DNA from 2 places in the Azospira sp. APE16 genome. Region 2 is predicted to be linked to the other one. Evidence: predicted binding sites of a transcription regulator. Region 2 holds the regulator's gene; the other holds the start of a gene.
What was found. Region 2 encodes FliA, which starts transcription of late flagellar genes. Its sites were predicted from a motif close to CTAAAGTTNNNNNNNNNNNNGCCGNTA; they were not measured.
Positions count from the first base shown of each region.

Region 1 (7,170 bases), 1.2 Mb from region 2:
GGTGTTGGCTTGGCCGAGAACTGCTGTTCCGGCCTGTTGCAGGATTTGATTGCGGGTCAGCCGGGCGGTCTCTTCTGCAAAATCCGCATCGGTGATGCGGCTGCGGGCGGCGCTGGTGTTCTCCACATAGGCCTGCACATTGGCCACCACCGCTTCGAAGCGGTTCTGCACCGAGCCGAAGGTGGCCCGCAGGTTGGCGATCTTGGCGATGTCCGCATCGACACTGCCGACCGCCGCCGCCGCCAGGGCCTGGTTGGTGATGTTGATGGTGCCGGTGGCGGTCATGCTCTGGTAGTAGGAATACAGGCCGGTGCCGGCGCCTACCCAGCCGTAACCTGCAGCGGCGTTGGCGGCGGCGTTGTTCACTGCCGCCAGGACGACTGCCGGTTTGGCGCCCGCATTGGCGTTATAGGCGGCTTCGGCGGCCTGGTAGGTGGCCCAGGCCGCGTTCTGGGCCGGGCTGCCGCTGGTGAAGCCGCTGACGTTGTAGGTGTTGCTGCCCACCGTGGTGGTGAGTCCGCTGGTGACGAATTTGCGCAGGGCCTGGTCGGCGGCGGTGATGGCGGCCAGGGGCGAGCTGCCGCCCTGGACGGCGCCGAGAATGGCGCTGGAGGCCTTGGCCGCCGGACTGGGACTGCCCAGGGATTGGGCCAGGTCCGTGGTGCTGACCTGGATGCGGTTGTCGCCGCTGCCGCTGTAGCCGACCTGGAAGGTCAGGGTGGAGGCGCCGGAGAGCAGGCGGGAGCCGTTGAAATCCGTGGTCTGCACGGTGCGGCTGATTTCCTGGGTCAGCTGGTCCACTTCCTTTTGCAGCTGGGAGCGGTTGCTGTCCACCATGGAGCCGTTGGCCGCCTGGATGGCGATTTCCCGGATGCGTTGCAGGTTGCCGCTGATCTGACCCAGGGCCGACTCGGCCACCTGGCTCAGGGAAATGCCGTCGTTGGCGTTGCGCACCGCCTGGTTGCCGCCGCGGATGATGGTGCTGAGGCCCTCGGCGATGGCCATGCCGGCGGCGTCGTCCTTGGCGCTGTTGATGCGCAGGCCCGATGACAGGCGCTGCAGCGATTGGGCGAGGGTCCCGGACGAGCGCGCCAGGTTCTGCTGCACGGTCTGTGCGAGAACGTTGGTGTTAATGATCAGCGGCATCGGGCGTTCGTACCATCGGGATGGGCGGCTATTCCGTATTTTTTGCGGAGCAGGGGGCTACCCATCCCTATCGGCCTTGGGCCCGCCAACTTGAGGGTGTTGCCCGTATTCGTCCTTACGTTATGCCCTTGGGGCGCTAGGCTTCGGCAAGGGGAGCGGCCGTGGTATCCTTCGGCCCTTCCTTAAGTCCTTGAACGTCCCGGATTTTCCATGCGCTATCTGTCTACCCGCGGTGATGCAGCCTCCTCCCCGACCCAGTCCTTCTGCGACATCCTCCTCGGCGGCCTGGCCCCCGATGGCGGCCTCTACCTGCCGGAAACCTATCCCCAGGTGAGCCGGGCCGAGCTGGATGCCTGGCGTCAGCTGTCCTACGCCGAGCTGGCCTTTGCCGTGCTGTCCAAGTTCATCGACGACATTCCCCCGGCCGACCTCAAGGCCATCTGCGACAAGACCTACACCGCCGAGGTTTATTGCCATGCCCGTCCCGGCGACAACGCCGCCGATGTGACCCCTATCCACTGGCTGGAGCAGGGCAAGCTGGCCCTGCAGGAACTGTCCAACGGCCCCACCCTGGCCTTCAAGGACATGGCCATGCAGCTCCTGGGCAACCTTTTCGAGTACGTGCTGGCCAAGCGCGGCGAAGAGATCAACATTCTCGGCGCCACCTCCGGCGACACCGGCTCCGCCGCCGAGTACGCCATGCGCGGCAAGAAGGGCGTGCGCGTCTTCATGCTCTCCCCGGACGGCAAGATGAGCGCCTTCCAGCGGGCCCAGATGTATTCCCTGCAGGACGAGAACATCCACAACATCGCCGTGCGCGGCATGTTCGACGACGCCCAGGACATCGTGAAGGCCGTCTCCAACGACGCCGCCTTCAAGGCCAAGTACAAGATCGGCGCCGTCAATTCCATCAACTGGGCCCGGGTCGCCGCCCAGATCGTCTATTACTTCAAGGGCTACTTCGGCGCCACCGAAAACAACGACCAGCAGGTGGCCTTCTGCGTGCCTTCCGGCAACTTCGGCAACATCTGCGCCGGCCATATCGCCCGCATGATGGGCCTGCCCATCGGCAAGCTGATCCTGGCCACCAACGAAAACAATGTGCTGGACGAGTTCTTCAAGACCGGTGTCTATCGGCCGCGCAAGACCGCCGAGACCTTCGTCACCTCCAGCCCCTCCATGGACATTTCCAAGGCCTCCAACTTCGAGCGTTTCGTCTTCGATCTGGTGGGCCGCGACCCGGCCAAGGTGCGGGAACTGTGGGCCCAGGTGGATGCAGGCCAGGCCTTCGACCTGCGCGGCACCCCCTACATGGACAAGCTGGCCGGCTTCGCCTTCGTCTCCGGCGCCAGCAGCCACGCCGACCGCCTGGCCACCATCCGCTCCTGCTGGGAAACCTATGGCGTCATGATCGACACCCACACCGCCGACGGTCTCAAGGTGGCCAGGGAAAACCCCGTCGCCGGCATGCCCACGGTGGTGCTGGAAACGGCCCTGCCGGCCAAGTTCGCCGAGACCATCCGCGAGGCCCTGGGCCGGGAACCGGAAGTGCCCGCCGATCTCCAGGGTCTGGAAAAGCTGGCCCAGCGCGTCGAGGTCATGGACCCGGATGTGAATGCGGTGAAGGCCTTCATCCAGGCCCGGGTCTGACAGGTCTGGCGGGCCTGATAACGGCCGGCCATTGCCGAACGGGGCACCTGCGGGTGCCCTTTTTCTTTGATGGAGCGATCAAGATGAGCCAACACGAAAAATTCTGGAGCGAGCGCTTCAGCGCCGCCGGCGAGGACTACCTTTTCGGCACCGCTCCCACCCGTTTTCTCGCCCTCCACGAATTCCTCCTGGGGGCGGGCAGCACGGCCCTGTCCGTGGCCGACGGCGAGGGACGCAACAGCGTCTGGCTGGCGGAGCAGGGCCTGCAGGTGACGGCGGTGGAAGTGTCGCCGGTGGCGGTGGACAAGGCGCGCCGTCTGGCCGCCGGCCGGGGCGTCCTGGTGGATTTCCAGGTGGCGGACCTGCTGGCCTGGGTGTGGCCCGAGGCCGCCTACGACCTGGTGCTGGCCGTGTTCATCCAGTTCGCCAATCCGGCGGAACAGGAGCGGATTTTTGCCGGCATGGCCCAGGCCCTGAAGCCGGGCGGTCGCCTGCTGCTGCACGGCTACACCCCCAAGCAGCTGGAATACCGCACCGGCGGCCCCAGTGCGCTGGAAAACCTGTACACGCCGGAACTGCTGCGCCAGGCCTTCGCCGGCCTGGAGATCGAGGAACTGCGGGAGTATGAGGCGGAACTGCATGAAGGCCTGGCCCATCGGGGCCGTTCGGCCCTGATCGACCTGGTGGCGAGAAAGCCGGGCTGAGGTTCAGCCCGGCGGGAATGGCGAGGCGCGGCTAGAGGTAGATGACGGCCGGGAACACGGCGGCAGCCAGGACCAGGACCAGCCATTCCAGATTGTGACGGGCGAGGAAGCCGGTGAAGTGCAGCACCAGCACGGCGATGGCGATGACGTAGAAAAGCGCGAACAGCATGTCGTTCCCCCGGTGACGACCCCGGCGGATGGCCCGCCGTGGCGGCGGAACCGGGGTTCTTCGGCCGATTATAGCCACCTGCTCCGGCGCTGCCGTGACATATTTGGCTCCCGGCCGGCCCGGGAACAAAGAGATGCAGGCCTGCCGGAGGGCAGGCCCCAGGCGGACGGGTAAGGCGCTGGGGAAGCCGGGGAGAGGCGGTGGAGAGCCGCTGCGGCGGCCCCTCAGCCCGCCTTGAAGCGCATGGAGAGATCCAGGGCCTGCACGTCCTTGGTCAGGCCGCCGATGGAGATGCGGTCCACCCCGGTTTCGGCGATGGCCCGCACCGTTTCCAGGCTGACGCCGCCGGAGGCTTCCAGCACGGCCTGGCCGGCGGCCAGGCGGGAGGCTTCCGCCATGTCGGCCAGGCTCATGTTGTCCAGCAGGACCATGGTGGCGCCGGCGGCCAGGGCCTGGTGCAGCTCCTCCAGGTTTTCCACTTCCACCTGGATGAACTTGCAGGGCACGGTCGCCGCGGCGGCCACGGCCTTGGCCGCCGCCATGGCCTGGGCGATGCCGCCGGCGGCCATGATGTGGTTTTCCTTGATCAGGATGGCGTCGTAGAGGCCGATGCGGTGGTTGTCGCCGCCGCCGCAGGTGACCGCATATTTCTGGGCCAGGCGCAGGCCGGGCAGGGTCTTGCGGGTGTCCACGATGCGGGCCCTGGTGCCGGCCACCGTATCGACGAAGCGGCGGGTGCGGGTGGCGACGCCGGAGAGCAGCTGCAGGAAATTGAGGCCGGTGCGCTCGGCAGTGAGCAGGGCCCGGGCCGGGCCGGCGATGTCGCACAGCAGCTGGTTGGGCTGGACCCGGTCGCCGTCCTGGGCGTGCCAGGTGATGCGGCAGGCCGGATCCACCTTGCGGAAGGCGGCTTCGAACCAGGCGGTGCCGCACAGGGTGGCCGCTTCACGGGAAATCACCGTGGCCGTGCCGGGCTGGCCGGCCGGGATCAGCTGGGCCGTCAGGTCGCCGCCGGCTACGTCCTCGGCCAGGGCGCCATCCACATTGCGCTCGATTTCGGCGGCGGGGGGCAGTTGCAGGGTGAGTTGGGAATCCACGGGCTTGGGCACGGCAGGCTTTCGTTCATGTTAGATTGACCGGACGCAATTCTAACATCCGCAAAGGAGGCGCCATGGGCAGCGAAGCAATGGGTATCCTGCATGTCAGTCTGGGCGTCCTGCTCGCCCTGGGCCTGGCGGCGTGGCTGGTGTACTGGTATGTGCAGGACATCACCCAGAAGCGCCACACGGTGCTGCGCAACTATCCCATCGTCGGCCACCTGCGCTATTTCTTCGAGAAGCTGGGGGAGTACTTCCGCCAGTACTTCTTCCTCAACGACCGGGAGGAGCGCCCCTTCGACCGGGCCACCCGGGGCTGGATCTACCGCCTGGCCAAGAACGAGGGCGGCATCCTGGGCTTCGGCTCCACCTACGACCTGCACCAGACCGGCGCCATCCTCTTCGTCAATGCGCCATTCCCCGTGCTCGACGAGGAACGCCTGCCGACGCCGCCCCTGGTCATCGGTGAGGGCTGGTGCGACAAGCCTTTCACCGGCCGTTCCCTGATCAACATCAGCGGCATGAGCTTCGGCGCCATTTCCAAGCCCGCCGTCCAGGCCCTGGCCCGGGGCGCCCAGATGGCCGGCTGCTGGATGGATACGGGGGAGGGCGGCCTTTCGCCCTACCACCTGGAAGGGGGCTGCGACATCATTTTCCAGATCGGCACCGCCAAGTACGGCTGCCGTGACGAGCAGGGGCGTCTGTCGGAGCAGAAACTGCGGGAACTGGCGGCCCACGACAACGTGAAGGCCTTCGAGATCAAGCTGTCCCAGGGGGCCAAGCCGGGCAAGGGCGGGGTGCTGCTGGCGGCCAAGGTGACGCCGGAGATCGCCGCCATCCGCGGCATTCCCCTGGGCCAGGATTCCCTCTCGCCCAACCGGCACCGGGACATCGCCGACATGGAGCAGCTGCTGGACATGGTGCAGCGGGTGCGGGACGTCACCGGCAAGCCGGTGGGCATCAAGACCGCCATCGGCGGCTGGCAGTTCATGCACCTGCTCAACGAGGCGGTGCTGCGCCGGGGGCTGCACTGCGCTCCCGATTTTCTCGCCATCGACGGCGGCGAGGGCGGTTCCGGGGCGGCGCCCCAGGCCCTGGCGGACCACATGGCCCTGTCCATCATGGAGGCCCTGCCCCGGGTGGTGGATTCCCTGCTGGAGGCCGACCTCAAGGGCCGGGTGCGGGTCATCGCCGCCGGCAAGCTGGTGACCCCGGCCAAGGCCGCCTGGGCCCTGGCCTGCGGCGCCGATTTCGTCAATTCGGCGCGGGGCTTCATGTTCTCCCTGGGCTGCATCCAGGCTTTGCGCTGCCAGAGCAACACCTGTCCCACCGGCATCACCACCCACAATCCGCGCCTGCAGCGGGGCCTGGACGTGGAGGACAAGGCCGAGCGGGTCGCCGCCTACTGCCGCAACATGGGCAAGGAGATGGACATGATTGCCCACTCCTGCGGCCTGCGCCACGCCCGGGAATTCCAGCGGGAGCACGTGCGCATGGTGCAGCCCAACGGCGAGAGCGTGGCCCTCAACATGCTCTATCCCTATCCCCGCCCGGCCTAGCCGCGGCGGCTTTCCCGCCGCTGGGCCAGGGCCAGCCACAGGCCGCTGCCGGCGATGACGGCCATGCCGGCGGTGGTGAGGCCGTCCGGCAGGTGGCCGAAGACGATCCAGCCGAGCAGGGTGGCCCACAGCAGCTGCACGTAGAGGAAGGGCGACAGGGTGGAAGCCGGGGCGTGGCGGAAGGCGGCGATGAGCAGGAAATGGCCGCTGCCGCCGAACAGCCCCATGGCGCACAGCAGGGCCCAGTCCCAGCCCTGGATGGCCGGGACGGCGCCGAACCAGGGTGCCGCCAGGGTCATGGTGAGGGTGCCCACCAGGGCGGTGTAGAAAAGCATGGTCAGGGTGTTCTCGGTGGGCGAGAGCTGGCGCGTCAGCAGCTGATAAACGGTGTAGCAGCCAGCGCAGGCCAGGGCCCAGGCAATGCCTTCCAGATTGAGGTCGCCGCCGGGGCGGGCGATGAAGAGCACGCCGATGAAGCCGATGCCCACCGCCAGCCAGCGGTTGAGGCCGATCTTCTCGCCCAGCCAGGGGCCGGCCAGGATGGCCACCAGCAGGGGCGTGATGAAGACCACGGCAGTGGTCTCGGCCAGGGGCATGTTGCGCAGGGCCGCCATCATGCAGGCGGTGACGCCCACCAGCAGCAGGGCGCGCAGGATCTGCAGCCCGGGCCGCCGGGTGCTGACCAGGCCCCGGCCCAGGCGGGGACCGAGAAAGACCAGCATCAGCAGGCAATGCACCAGGTAGCGGGCCCAGGCCAGGAAGGGAATGGGATAGGTGGCGGCCAGGGTCTTGGAGGTGGCATCCAGCAGGGCGAAGAAGAAGACGGCGGCGAGCATGAGCAGCAC
Region 1 is NZ_CP179682.1:1,593,410-1,600,579, forward strand. It holds gene ACLSSQ_RS07735 (flagellin) at 1-1,146, opposite strand, end outside; gene thrC (threonine synthase) at 1,357-2,796, shown strand; gene ACLSSQ_RS07745 (class I SAM-dependent methyltransferase) at 2,880-3,500, shown strand; gene ACLSSQ_RS07750 (hypothetical protein) at 3,532-3,669, opposite strand; gene nadC (carboxylating nicotinate-nucleotide diphosphorylase) at 3,894-4,778, opposite strand; gene ACLSSQ_RS07760 (FMN-binding glutamate synthase family protein) at 4,841-6,325, shown strand; gene ACLSSQ_RS07765 (DMT family transporter) at 6,322-7,170, opposite strand, start outside.
Region 1: a site for FliA is predicted at 1,215-1,241, ahead of ACLSSQ_RS07735 (flagellin). Genes of this name have one in related genera too.

Region 2 (7,170 bases):
CCTCCTGCTGTTCGTACTGGCCTTTTGGGGGGGTAGCTTTGCCTCGACACAGAACGGCGACGTAGTCACCAATGCCATCGACCAGTTCCTCCGAGCCCAAACCCGGGGCTTGCCTGGCCGGGTGCAGTACACCATCAGCCCCCTGGACACCCGCACCCAGTTGGCCCCTTGTCCAGCGCTCGAGGCATTCCTGCCCCCCGGTTCCAAGATGTGGGGACGAGTTTCCGTCGGAGTGCGCTGCCTGGGAGAAACCGGCTGGACCATTTACGTTCCTGTCCAGATCAGCGTCACCACCAACTATCTGGTCGCCGCCCGGGCCCTGACTCCCGGACAGCCCATCACCATCTCAGAGGTGGTGACCCAAAGCGGCGACCTGGCCAATCTGCCCAACGGCACCCTGACCGACATTCAGCAGGCCCTCGGCAAAACCGTCCGCAATGGTATCGGTGCAGGACAACCCCTACGAGCCGATATGCTGATGGCCCCCTGGGTGGTCCAGCAGGGCCAGACCGTGAAAGTCATATCCAAAGGACCTGGATTCTCCGTCGGCAGTGAAGGCAGAGCCATGAACAACGCCTCCGAGGGCCAGATTGCCCAAGCTCGGCTCAACAACGGACAAACGGTCAGCGGTGTTGCCCGCTCCGGCGGCATTATTGAAATTGGCTATTGAAAACAGGCAAATGAGACCCTGAATTGGTACAATATTTCTGCGGATTCGACCCTCAAGTTTGACGGGCTACCGCCGTTATCTTCAGTAAGATGAAGACCTGAAAGGGTTCGCCGTGAAAATCGATTCTTCCCTGCTCCCGGTTGGCAATGCCGGCCTGGACAACACAAAGCGGACAGCAAAGGCGCAGAACAGCCCCGCATCTTCCAGCACGGAAGAAGTACAGTTGAGCCTGAGCGGTCGTCTGCAGTCCATGGAAAGTCAGGAAGGCAGCCCGGTGGACAGCGCCCGGGTCGCCGCCATCAAGGATGCCATTGCCCAGGGGCGCTTCAGCATCAATGCGGAAGCTATAGCAGACCGGCTGATCAGCTCGGCACAGGAATTGCTTGGAAAGCAGCCCCAATCCTGATGTCGTCCATCGCTGATGAATGCCTCCACACTCTCGCTAGATGCACTGCTGAAAAATGAAAATACCCTGATGGCAGGGTTTGTCACCTTTCTCCTGGAAGAGCAAAATGCTCTGAAAGTTGGTGACACTGCCGCCGTTGAGGCATTGAGCAAGACCAAGATCGGGCTGATTGGCGAGTTGAATGTCGCCGGGGAAAAGCGCAACCGGTTCCTGAGCCACAACGGACTGGGCCCGGACAAGATAGGTGTGGAAGCCTGGATAGCCCTCCACCCCGGGGATCAGGCAGTTCAGCAACAGTGGGGAATTCTGAAGAAGACCGTTGGCGAGGCCAAGGAACTCAATCTTCTTAACGGCCAATTGATCGCCATGCGCATGCAGCACAACCAGCAAGCCTTGAGCGCCCTGCTATCCACATCTGTCACCACCCAGAACAATCTCTACGGTCCTGATGGCCAGCCAACCCAACTTAGCGGCCGGCGTATCATTGACGCTGCCTGATTTTCCGCTTCCGGGCGCCCCTAGCGGCCCCGGACCATCCATATCCTTTTTTTCCTGAACCGCGCCTATCTGGCAGGTACAGCCACACCCGTTGCCGCGGAGGGAACAGCGCCAACGGGCGTGGCCGGCGGCGCCATGGGCGCCTGAGGAGTCGGAGCGACTACGGCAGGTTTTTCCGGCAGCATGGAATCAATCAGGATGCTGACCCGCCGGTTCCGGGCCCGCCCTTCCACCGTCTCATTCATCTCGACCGGCCGGGTTTCGCCGTAACCGATGGCTGTCAGATGGGTAGGAGCGACTCCGGCATCGACAAACAACCGCAGCACCGTGGTGGCCCGCACCGCTGACAACTCCCAGTTAGACGGGAATTGGGCGGTGCGGATGGGGATGTTGTCGGTATGTCCTTCGATGGTGATGGGGAAATCGGTCGGCGCCAGTACCTCACCGACCGCCCGCATGGCCCGGATGGAGGTCTGTTCCAGCTGGGCCTGACCTGGGGCGAAGAGAATGCTGTCGTTGATTTCGATAGTGACGCCACGGGCCGTTTCCAGCACCCTGACCTTGCCCTGCTGCACCAGGGGCGCCAGGACGGCAAAAATGTCCTTGGCCACATTGCGCATCTTGTCCCGTTGCTGCTGTTTGGCCTCGACGACCTTGGGATCCTCCTTCACCACGATCTGCTTGACCACACTGTCCGGCGTCCGCTTGGGCACGACCGTGATGGCGCCTCCATCGACGATGGAGGGATTCTTGAAGGCAGTGATCAGGGAATCCGATAGCACCCGGTACTTGCCCTCGTTCACCGACGAAATGGCGTACATCACCACGAAGAAGGCAAACAGCAGGGTAATGAAGTCGGCGTAGGAAACGAGCCAGCGCTCCAGATTCTCATGCTCGTCCGCGTGCTTTTTATTGCGGCGCCCCATGGGATCAGCTCACGTAACCCTGGAGGCGGCTCTCGATGATGCGCGGGTTGTCGCCGTTGGCGATGCCGACCAGGCCATCCACCAGCATTTCCCGCAGGGTCACCAGGCGGGCGATATGAGCCTTCAGTTTGGTGGACATGGGAATCAGCACCAGGTTGGCCATGCCGACGCCGTAAATGGTGGCCACGAAGGCGACGGCGATACCGGCCCCCAACTTGGAGGGATCGGACAGATTCTCCATCACGTGGATCAGACCCATCACCGCGCCGATAATGCCGATGGTCGGAGAGAAGCCGCCGGCGGATTCCCAGAACTTGGCACCGGCCTTCAGCTCCTCTTCATAGGTGCCGATTTCCACCTCCAGCACCTCCCGCAGACGTTCCGGCTCCGCACCATCCACCAGCAGTTGCAGCCCTTTCTGGATAAACGGGTCGCGCAACTGGGCGATGAACCCCTCCAGGGCCAGCAGGCCCTCGCGGCGGGAGACATGGCTCCAGTCGGAAATGCTGTTGATCATCCAGGCGTGATTGACCGCCGGCGGCACCCACACCCACTTGAGCATCTTGAAAGCCCGGACCACGGTGGATACGGGACTCTGCAGCAGGACGGCACCGAAGGTCCCCCCCAGCACGATCATGGCGGCGGTGGGCTGCAGCAGGGAGCCGAGGTGCCCCCCTTCGAGAATCTGACCCCCGATGATGGCGCCAAGCCCCAGGAGCAAACCGATAATGCTTATGCTATCCATGGCGTTTTTTCTTCTTTCCTGAAGTCTCACCCAGAACCTTGGCCCGCAAGCGGGCGATGGCCTGACTATGCAGCTGACAGACGCGGGACTCGGTCACTCCCATGACTTCGCCGATTTCCCGCAGATTGAGGTCCTGCTCATAGTAGAGGGCCATCATCAATTTTTCCCGTTCCGGCAGCTCGCCGATGGAAGCCACCAGGGTCTGACGCAGGCTCTGCTCCTCGAGCAGGCGCAGGGGATCGGCATCGTGATCCGTCAGGTGGCGCTCCAGGAAGCCTTCCTCGCCCTCTTCGGTGAAGTCTTCGAAGTAGAGCAGTTGATGGCCCCGGGCTTCGCCCAGCATTTTCTGGTAATCGGCCAGGGACATGTCCATGGCTTCGGCCAACTCTTTTTCCGTCGGCACGCGACCGTGCTCCTGTTCGAGTTGGGTGATGGCTTGTTCGATGCGGCGCAGGTCCCGGCGCAATCCCCGGGGCAGCCAGTCGTTTTCCCGCAGGCCATCCAGCATGGCCCCCCGGATGCGCTGCGCCGCGTAGGTCTCGAACTGGGCGCCGTGCCCGGTCTCGAACCGGTTCATGGCATCCAGCAGACCGATCATCCCGTTCTGCACCAAATCCTCCACCTGCACACTGGACGGCAGGCGTGCCATCAGGTGGTAAGCGATGCGCTTGACGAGAGGAGCGAAGCGCTGGACGAGCTGTTCCTTGTCGAGCTGACCAGCGGCGTTATACATATGTCGGTTGGGCTATCCGGCGTGGATAGGGCTCGGCGTAATGCGTTGGCTCAAGTGTAGCAGTTGTTGCACGAATTGTTCGAGTCCGCCCCCTTCCCTACCCGACTGGGGCCAGTGCAGCATGTCGGCCGCCAGGCCGCGCAGGCTGCGGGCCGCCGGGCTATCCGGGAACGCCGTGACCACGGGCTGGGCGAGTCGGGACGACTGGCGCAGGGCATCGTCCAGGGGGATGCAGCCGCTGTAGTCCAGGCTGACGTGCAGGCGCTGACTGGCAACCTGGGCAATGTTGTCGAAAATCGCTTCCGCATCGGCGGCGGCCTTTACCTTGTTCACCAGGATGCGGAAGTCGCGCCGGGCGTAGCCGGTGCTCATTTTCTTGATCAGGGCATAGGCCTCGGTGATGGCGGAGCCGGTGGCAGAGAGCACGATCACCGTTTCCTGGGCTGCCAGGCCAAGGGGCGAGAAACCCAGGGGATGATCCACCGCCGTATCCACCAGGATGACGTCGGCCGGATGCTCCATCTCCGCCAGGCCTTCCACCAGGGCCTGCTTCTGGGCCAGGGAAAAACGGGAAAGTTTCTTCACCGCCCGGGCCGCCGGCAGCAGGCGCACGCCGGCACCAGCGGCGAGCAGCACCTCTTCCAGGGGCTTTTCCCGGTTCACCACGTGCACCAGGTCATAACGGGCCGGCACGCCGAACAGGGCGGCCTGGTTATCGGCGCCGGTATTCTCGTCCAGGATCAGGACTTCCTTGCCCTGGCGCGCCAGAGCGGTCGCCAGATTGGCCACGGCCACGCTTTTGCCGACGCCTTCGCAGCCGGCGGCAAAACTCACCACCCGCAGTTGCTCGCGCCCGAACAGGCGGCGCAAGCCGGCCGCCTGGTCACCCCGGAATTCAGCCACGACGGCCTCCATAGGTGCCGGTCAGGCCCGCATTGGCCATCATCAGGGCCGGCTCGACGCCGGCATAGCGATGGGGAGAGGTTTCCGGCAGATCCTTGAAGGCCCGGTGCAGCAGATAGGCCCGGTTAGGCAGGTGCAGATCTTCAGGCACGCGCTGGCCGTTGGAGACGTAGTGCAGCTTGAGGCCGTGGCGCATGATGGCATCCAGGGGCGTCGCCAGGCTGGCAGCTTCGTCCACCTTGGTCAGGATGCAGCCGGCCAGGTCTTCGCCCTGGTAGGCGGAAATCACATCATCCAAAGTATCGCCGCGGCTGGTGGCCGACAGGCAGAGCAGGCGGCGCACGTCGCCGTTGGCGCCCATCAGCATGGAAATCTGCTCGGCCACCAGGCGGTCCTTCTGGCTCATGCCCATGGTGTCGATCAGCACCATGTGCTTGTGGGACAGTTCTTCCAGGGTATTGCGCAGATCGCCCACGTCCCGCACCAGATGCACGGAAACGCCGAGGATGCGGCCATAGATACGCAACTGCTCGTGAGCGCCGATCCGGTAGCCGTCGGTGGTGACCAGAGCCAGCTTGTCGGCACCGTGGCGCACCACGCAACGGGCGGCCAGCTTGGCGGTGGTGGTGGTCTTGCCGACCCCGGTGGGACCCACCAGGGCGTACACGCCGCCCCGGTCGATGATGTCGTTGTCGTTGCCGATGGTCAGCAGGGAACGGTCGGCGGCACCCTTGATCCAGGCCTGGGCCTGGGATGCATCCAGTTCGGAAGGCAGTTCGGCCAGCAGTTCGCGGGAAAACTGGGGGGAGAAACCGGCATCCAGCATCTGGCGCAGCATGTCCGTCTTCACCGGCTCCATGCGGGCAGTCTCGCCCCAGGCGAAACCGGCCATGTGCTGCTCGACGATTTTGCGCAGGGCGCGGATCTCTTCCATCATGACCGCAGCCGGGATTTCCTCTTCCTCGCGCACCGTGCGGGTAGCGCCGGAGCGGGCGGCCATCTCGGGACGGGGCGCCGGACGCTGAGCCGGGCGGGCGACGGCCGGGATGGGGCCACTGGCGGGGTTCGCAGCGGCACCACGCTGGGAAGGCTGCATTTCTGCGGCTCGGGGAGCAGGGGCAGGCCGGGCCGGTGCCGCAGCTGGTGCAGGGCGGGAGGCGCTGGAGAGGCTGACCTTGTAGTCCTCCACCGCCACCTCGTCCCGGGAGGGACCGGGCACGATCATGGCCATGTCGCGGGAAGCGACCGCCATGATTTCCACGCCGCCGGGAACGCCCCGGTTGGAGAGGATGATGGCGTCGGGACCCAAGGTCTCTTTGACCTTACGCAGGGCTTCCCGGGCATTTACGGCGATGAATTTTTTGACGTTCATGATCTACCCCCGATGAGCGAGGTGACTTTGATGATTTTGGATTCGGGAACTTCACTGTGGGCGATCACCTTGAGCTGGCTCACGGTGCGCCGCAGGAAGCGGGAAAGAAGGGTACGGATGCTGGCCGGCACCAGCAGCACCGCGGGCAGGCCCAGTTCTTCCTGACGCTGGGCGGCGGCGGCGGTCTCGCGCATCAGGGTATCGGCCAGGCCGGGCTCCAGGCTGCCTTCGCCGGAACCGGCAACGGCCTGGACCAGGATGCGTTCCAGTTGGGGGTCCAGGGACATCACCTGCATGTCGGCGGTGCCGGGATAGAGTTGCTGGATGATGCTGCGGCCCAGGGCAACGCGCACGGTGGAGGTCAGGGCCTCCGGATCGGCATTGCGGGGCGCGTGGTCGGCCAGGGTTTCGATGATGGTGCGCATGTCGCGGATATGCACGCCCTCTTCCAGCAAATTCTGCAGCACCTTTTGCAGCGTTCCCAGGGGAATGACCTTGGGCACCAGATCCTCGGCCAGCTTGGGCATTTCCTTGGCCAGATGGTCCAGCAGCTGCTGGGTTTCCTGGCGCCCCAGGAGTTCGGCGGCATGGGACAGGATCAGGTGGTTGAGGTGAGTGGCGACCACGGTGGAGGCATCCACCACGGTGTAGCCGTAGGACTGGGCCTGTTCCCGCAGGCTGGCGTCGATCCAGACAGCCGGCAGACCGAAGGCCGGATCCTTGGTCGGGGTTCCGGACACGGTACCGGCCACGCGGCCGGGATTGATGGCCAGGAACTGGCCGGGGAAGGCTTCGCCGCCGCCGACCTCGACCCCCTTCAGCTGGATGCGATAGGCGTTGGGACGCAGTTCCAGGTTGTCCCGGATGTGCACCGGCGGCACCAGGAAGCCCACTTCCTGGGCAAATTTCTTGCGGAT
Region 2 is NZ_CP179682.1:2,809,443-2,816,612, forward strand. It holds gene flgA (flagellar basal body P-ring formation chaperone FlgA) at 1-670, shown strand, start outside; gene flgM (flagellar biosynthesis anti-sigma factor FlgM) at 783-1,076, shown strand; gene ACLSSQ_RS13430 (flagella synthesis protein FlgN) at 1,092-1,574, shown strand; gene motD (flagellar motor protein MotD) at 1,640-2,500, opposite strand; gene ACLSSQ_RS13440 (flagellar motor protein) at 2,505-3,245, opposite strand; gene ACLSSQ_RS13445 (RNA polymerase sigma factor FliA) at 3,238-3,978, opposite strand; gene ACLSSQ_RS13450 (MinD/ParA family ATP-binding protein) at 3,991-4,881, opposite strand; gene flhF (flagellar biosynthesis protein FlhF) at 4,874-6,253, opposite strand; gene flhA (flagellar biosynthesis protein FlhA) at 6,250-7,170, opposite strand, start outside.